2 regions of the Pseudoduganella aquatica genome follow, and region 1 is predicted to be linked to the other one. Evidence: predicted binding sites of a transcription regulator. Region 1 holds the regulator's gene; the other holds the start of a gene.
The links. Region 1 encodes sigma-54, which starts transcription at its own class of promoters, with help from an activator protein. Its sites were predicted from a motif close to TGGCANGNAANCTGCTTT; they were not measured.
Positions count from the first base shown of each region.

Region 2: a site for sigma-54 is predicted at 2,103-2,120, ahead of KT882_RS05940 (beta-propeller fold lactonase family protein). Genes of this name have one in related genera too.

Region 1 is NZ_CP086370.1:1,001,726-1,004,960, forward strand. It holds gene lptA (lipopolysaccharide transport periplasmic protein LptA) at 1-151, shown strand, start outside; gene lptB (LPS export ABC transporter ATP-binding protein) at 154-915, shown strand; gene KT882_RS04445 (RNA polymerase factor sigma-54) at 931-2,415, shown strand; gene hpf (ribosome hibernation-promoting factor, HPF/YfiA family) at 2,485-2,841, shown strand; gene KT882_RS04455 (enoyl-CoA hydratase/isomerase family protein) at 2,937-3,235, shown strand, end outside.
Region 2 is NZ_CP086370.1:1,361,330-1,364,564, reverse strand. It holds gene adh (aldehyde dehydrogenase) at 1-943, opposite strand, end outside; gene KT882_RS05940 (beta-propeller fold lactonase family protein) at 1,096-2,067, opposite strand; gene KT882_RS05935 (TonB-dependent receptor family protein) at 2,221-3,235, shown strand, end outside.

The DNA.
Region 1 (3,235 bases):
GTTCAGCGTGCGCAATACCGCCAGCGGCGAAGGCAAGACCGGCGGCGGCCGCGGCACCATGGTGATCCAGCCGTCCACGCCCAAGCCGGCTGCCCCGGCCGCTCCTGCTGCGCCGGCGGCGCCGGTCCAGCAACCGCCAGCGGGGAAATAACCATGGCTGAAGCAATGCAAAGCTGCACCAGCACCCTGGTGGTGCGCGGACTGCAGAAGTCCTACGGCAAGCGCCAGGTGGTGCACGACGTGTCGCTGCAGGTGGAATGCGGCGAAGTGGTGGGCCTGCTGGGGCCTAACGGCGCCGGCAAGACCACCTCCTTCTACATGATCGTGGGCCTGGTGCCGTCCGACGCGGGCAGCATCGACATCGCCGGCGTGGACGTGTCGAGCATGCCCATCCACCAGCGCGCCACCCTGGGCCTGTCCTACCTGCCGCAGGAGGCTTCGGTGTTCCGCAAGCTGACGGTGGAGGAGAATATCCGCGCCGTGCTGGAGATCCAGAAGGTCAACGGCAAGGCGCTGACCAAGCAGGAGATCAATGAGCGCCTGGACCGCCTGCTGGCCGACCTGCAGATCGAGAAGCTGCGCGAGAACGCCGCGCTGTCGCTGTCGGGCGGCGAGCGCCGCCGGGTGGAGATTGCGCGCGCGCTGGCCACCAACCCGCGCTTCGTGCTGCTGGACGAGCCATTCGCGGGCGTCGATCCGATCGCCGTGATCGAGATCCAGCGCATCGTGCGCTTCCTCAAGGAGCGCGGCATCGGCGTGCTGATCACCGACCATAACGTGCGCGAGACGCTGGGCATTTGCGACCGCGCCTACATCATTAACCAGGGCAGCGTGCTGGCGTCCGGCCGTCCGGACGACATCATCGCCGATGAATCGGTGCGGCGCGTCTACCTGGGCGAACACTTCCGCATGTAATTCCTGAACCAGCCCATGAAACAGTCACTGCAACTCCGCACCTCTCAGCACCTGGCGCTGACGCCGCAACTGCAGCAGTCGATCCGATTGCTGCAGCTGTCCACGCTGGAGCTGCACCAGGAACTGGAACAGCTGCTGGGCGAGAACCCGCTGCTGGAGCGCCTGGATGATCCGCTGGACCGCTCGCTGCGCCTGCTCGGCGACGGCGCCATCAACCAGACCCAGTCCGACGGCGCCGACGCGTCGCCGGCCGACGTGGGCGCGCCGGCGCAGGACAGCGCGCCGGCCGGCGAGGGCGACCCCTTCGACGGCGCCGGTGGCGACAGCGCCAGCGGCGCCGAGGCCGACACCGACTGGAGCGACGCCGGCCGCAGCAAGGCGCCGGACGACGAGGACTCGCGCCCGCAGCTCGAAGCGAGCCACTGCACCTTGCGCGAGCACCTGATGGAGCAGATGCGCGTGACCGTGCAGCAGCCGCGCGACCGCGTGCTGATGGAGCTGATCATCGACGCGCTGGACGAGAACGGCTACCTGGAAGAGCCGCTGGAAGAGATCCATGCGCGCCTGCCGGAAGAGGCGGACGTGGAGCTGGAGGAGCTGCAAACGGCGCTGACCCTGCTGCAAAGTTTCGACCCCATCGGCGTGGGCGCGCGCAGCGCCTCCGAGTGCCTGGCGCTGCAGATCAAGCGCATGCCCGGCGTGCCGCTGGTCACGCGACGCATGGCCATCTGCATCGTGGAAAAGCACCTGGCCTGGTTCGCGCAGCGCGAATTCAACAAGCTGAAAAAAGCCCTCGATTGCGACGACGAGGACCTGCGCGAAGCGCAAGCGGTGATCCGCCAGTGCAACCCGCACCCGGGCGCCGAGTTCGCTTCCGACGTGTCCGACTACGTGGTGCCGGACGTGATCGTGAAGAAGGCGCGCAATGGCTGGCAGGTCTCCTTGAACAACGACGTGATGCCGCGCCTGCGCGTGAACGCGCTGTACGCCAACATGCTCAAGCAGGGAAAAGGCGAGTCGGCCATGGGCGCGCAGCTGCAGGAAGCCAAGTGGCTGATCAAGAATATGCGCCAGCGTTTCGACACGATACTGCGCGTGGCGCAAGCGATAGTAGAAAGACAAAAGAACTTTTTCAGCCATGGCGCGGTTGCCATGAGACCCCTTGTGTTGCGTGAAATTGCTGATACACTGGGACTACACGAGAGCACTATTTCTCGGGTAACAACTCAGAAATACATGCTGACTCCGCATGGGATGTTTGAGTTGAAATATTTCTTTGGCAGCCACGTCGCCACCGAAGCAGGAGGAGAAGCATCCTCGACGGCGATACGGGCGCTGATAGTGCAACTGACAGGAGCAGAAGACCCGAAAAATCCTTTATCCGACAGTAAGATTGCGGACATGCTGGGAGAACAGGGCATGGTAATTGCGCGACGGACTGTTGCCAAATATCGCGAAGCCTTGAAAATCCCTCCGGTAAGTCTGCGTAAAGCTTTGTAGTTTTACTTGGGTTCCCCTGCGCTCAAATAACATTCGATAGCGCATGAGCCCTTATCTTTAGGAGTGTGTATGAATCTCACCATCAGTGGACATCATCTCGAAGTGACCCCCGCCATCCGTGAATACGTGCAGAACAAGCTGGAACGGGTAAAGCGCCATTTCGATCAAGTTATTGATATTGCTGTCATCCTGACTGTAGATAACCTCACCGAGAAAGACAAAAGGCAAAAAGCCGAGATCAACCTGCGCATGTCCGGCAAGACTGTGTACGTGGAAAGCCTGTCGCAAGACCTGTATGCTGCCATCGATACGCTGATCGACAAACTGGACCGCCAAGTCATGAAGTACAAGGCCAAAGTGCAGGAGCATGGCCACGACGCCATCAAGCATCTCCCGGACACCTACGAGCCAGCCGCCACCGCATAAGACGGTCACCGGCACTCCCAACAAAGGGCGCATCTGGCGCCCTTTTTTGCGCCCGCGCTAAAATGGCTGTCTAACAATCATAGAGACAATCAGCCATGAGCGAGCACGTCATCACCCAGGTTGCCAACGGCGCCGGCATCATCACCCTCGACCGCCCCAAGGCGCTCAACTCCCTCTCCCTCGACATGGTGCGCGCGCTGACCGCCGCCCTGCTGGCCTGGCGCGACGACAGCGCCGTGGCCGCCGTCGTCATCCGCAGCAGCAGCGAGAAGGCCTTTTGCGCCGGCGGCGACATCCGCTTCTTCCATGAAGTGGGGAACGCCACGCCGCAGGGAGGCAGCGCGCTGCTGGAGGACTTCTTCACCGAGGAATATGCCCTCAACCACCTGATCCA
Region 2 (3,235 bases), 360 kb from region 1:
CGTAGATCGACTCCTGTATCAGCACGCGCGAAGGGCAGGTGCACACCTCGCCCTGGTTCAGCGCGAACATGGCAAAGCCTTCCAGGCATTTGTCGAAAAACTCGTCATCGGCCGCCATCACGTCTTCGAAGAAGATATTGGGCGACTTGCCGCCCAGTTCCAGCGTGACCGGAATCAGGTTCTGCGCGGCATACTGCATGATCAGGCGGCCGGTGCCGGTTTCGCCGGTGAAGGCGATCTTGGCGATGCGCTTGTTCGAGGCCAGCGGCTTGCCCGCCTCCAGGCCGAAGCCGTTGACAATATTAAGCACGCCCGGCGGCAGCAGGTCGCCGATCAGCTCCACCAGCACCATGATGGAAGCAGGCGTTTGCTCGGCCGGTTTCAGCACTACGCAGTTGCCGGCCGCCAGCGCGGGCGCCAGCTTCCATACCGCCATCAGGATGGGGAAGTTCCACGGAATGATCTGGCCGACCACGCCCAGCGGCTCGTGGAAGTGGTAGGCGTAGGTGCTGTCGTCGATCTGCGCGACCGAGCCTTCCTGGGCGCGGATGCAGCCGGCGAAATAGCGGAAATGGTCGATCGCCAGCGGAATGTCCGCCGCCATGGTTTCGCGGATAGGCTTGCCGTTGTCTATGGTTTCCGCCGTGGCGATCAGCTGCAGGTTCTGCTCCATGCGGTCGGCGATCTTGTTCAGGATGTTGGCGCGCTCGGTCTGCGAGGTCTTGCCCCACGCTTCCTTCGCTGCGTGCGCCGCATCCAGCGCGATTTCCACGTCTTCCGCCGTGGAGCGCGCAATCTCGCAGAACGGCAGGCCGGTGATCGGCGTGAGGTTGGCGAAGTACTCGCCCTTTACCGGCGCGACGAACTTGCCGCCGATGTAGTTGTCATAGCGTTGCTTGAAAGGGTTGGCGACACCCAGTTTGTTGATATCGGCGAGATTCATGTCATCCTCTTTCTTCAGTGTTGGTTGGACTTGCACCCTCTATTTCGCAAACACCGTGCCAGCCCTCCGCGCCGCGAAAACCGCGCTGCCGCCGCCGCAATCTGTTCCAAAGTTGAACAGGTGTTGCATGGCCGCTGTGGCAAGTGTCACGCTCAGGGGATGGCCACGCCCCAGGGCAATTCGCCCACCGCGATGTCGGCCACCTTGCGCGCGCTGGCCGTGTCGATGACGGAGACGCTGTTGGAGCGTCCGTTGGCCACATACAGCTTGGCGCCGTCCGGCGTGAGCGCCATATTCCAGGGCCGCTTGCCCACGGCCACGGTCGCGCTGACGATATGGCTGGCGGTATCGATCAGCATCACCGTGCCGTCCGCGCCGTTGGACACATAGACTTGCTTGCCGCTCGGGTGCACGGCGATGCCGTTGGCGTTGCGCCCAGCCGGTATCCTGGCCAGCGTGCTGCGCGTGGCGGTGTCGATCACGTACACCGTGTTGACCAACTCACAGGCGATATAGGCCCTGCTGCCGTCCGGCGAAAAGCCGATGCCGCGAGGGCGCAGGCCCACGGCCACAGCCCCGGTCTGGCGCCGCTGCGCCACGTCGATCACGTCCACCTGCTCGGCTTCCTCCGCGCTGACATAGAGCCAGCGCCCATCCGGACTGAACACAGCGTGCTCGGGATTGCGGCCCTGGACCGGTATGTCGGCCAGCCGCGCGCCGCTGCGGGCATCCACCAGCGTGACGCTGTTACTCTCCTCGACCGCGACGGCGGCGTAGCGGCCATCGGCCGACACGCCCACGCCTTCCGGCGATCTGCCCAGCGCCAGCGCTGCGGGCGCTGAACCGCCTGCGCTATCGAGCATCAGCAGCTGGCTGCTGGCGGCGTCCGTCACGAACAGCCGCGTGCCGCCGGCCAGCGCAACAGCGGCAATGCCGCGCGGCCTTTTGCCCGCCTGAAGGCTGCGCAGCACCGTGTCGGTGGCGGTATCGACCACGCTCACCGTGCCGGACTTCTCGTTCGGCACATAAGCCAGCGCGGCCGCCTGGACGCAGGGTTGCACAGCCAGCAGCAGGGAAAGGCTTGCAAGCACGCCGGCGGCGCGGGGACAATAGGATTTTTTCATGGCGGCACCTTTAAGGTCAGTGAGGATCGCAAGGCGATGCAAACGCCATGCCACGCGCACAGGAAAAGCGATGGCAGGTATATTGCTTACGGGTTGAAGCAGACTTGCCGGCCCCCGCCAGGCAGGCGCGGAACTCAACCAAGGAGATTCAACATGCAGCACCGATTTCATTTAAACGCCGTCGCAGCCCTGTTCGTGGCGGGCGCCGCGCAGCAAGCGGCGGCAGCCACCGGCGAAGCGCCGGTCGTCATCGTCAGCGGCAGCCGCGTGGAGCACAGCAGCATGGACTTCCCGGCCGCCATCGACGTGGTGGACGCCGAACGCATCCGCGACAGCCAGATGCGCGTGAACGCATCCGAATCGCTGGCCTCCGTGCCCGGCCTGGTGGCGCAAAACCGCCAGAACTACGCGCAGGATTTGCAGATCTCCTCGCGCGGCTTCGGCGCACGCTCGGCCTTCGGCGTACGCGGCGTGAAACTGATCGCCGACGGCATCCCGGCCAGCATGCCGGACGGCCAGGGCCAGGCCGCCACCTTCAACCTCGACATGGCCGAGCGCCTGGAAGTGCTGCGCGGCCCCTTCTCCGCCGTCTACGGCAACCATGCCGGCGGCGTGGTGCAGCTGTTCACCCGCGACGGCGAAGGCCCTCCCACGCTGGAAACCAGCCTGTCCGCCGGCAGCGACGGCGCACGCAAAGTGGATGTCAACGCACAGGGCAAGGCGGGCAATGTGGGCTACGTGCTGGACGCGTCGCGCTTCGACACGGACGGCTACCGCGACCACAGCGCCGCACGGCGCGACCAGGCCTACGCCAAGCTCACGCTGGCGCCCGGCGCAGGCGGCAAGCTGACCATCACCGCGAGCGCCCTGCGCCAGGACAATACGCAGGATCCGCTGGGCGTCACCTGGGCCACCTGGCGGCGCGACCCGCGCGCCGGCGAAATAGACACCAGCGACACGGCCGCAATCAAGCGCACCTTCGCGGAACGCTACAACACCCGCAAAAGCATAGACCACCAGCAGATAGGCGCGGCGTGGGAACAGCAGCTCGGCGGTATCGCGGGCGGCGACAGCGGCAAGCTGCGCGTCACCGCTTATGGCGGGAACCGCCAGGTCATCCAGTACCAGGCCTTCTCGCGCGCCTTCCAGGCGCCGGCCAGCCATTCGG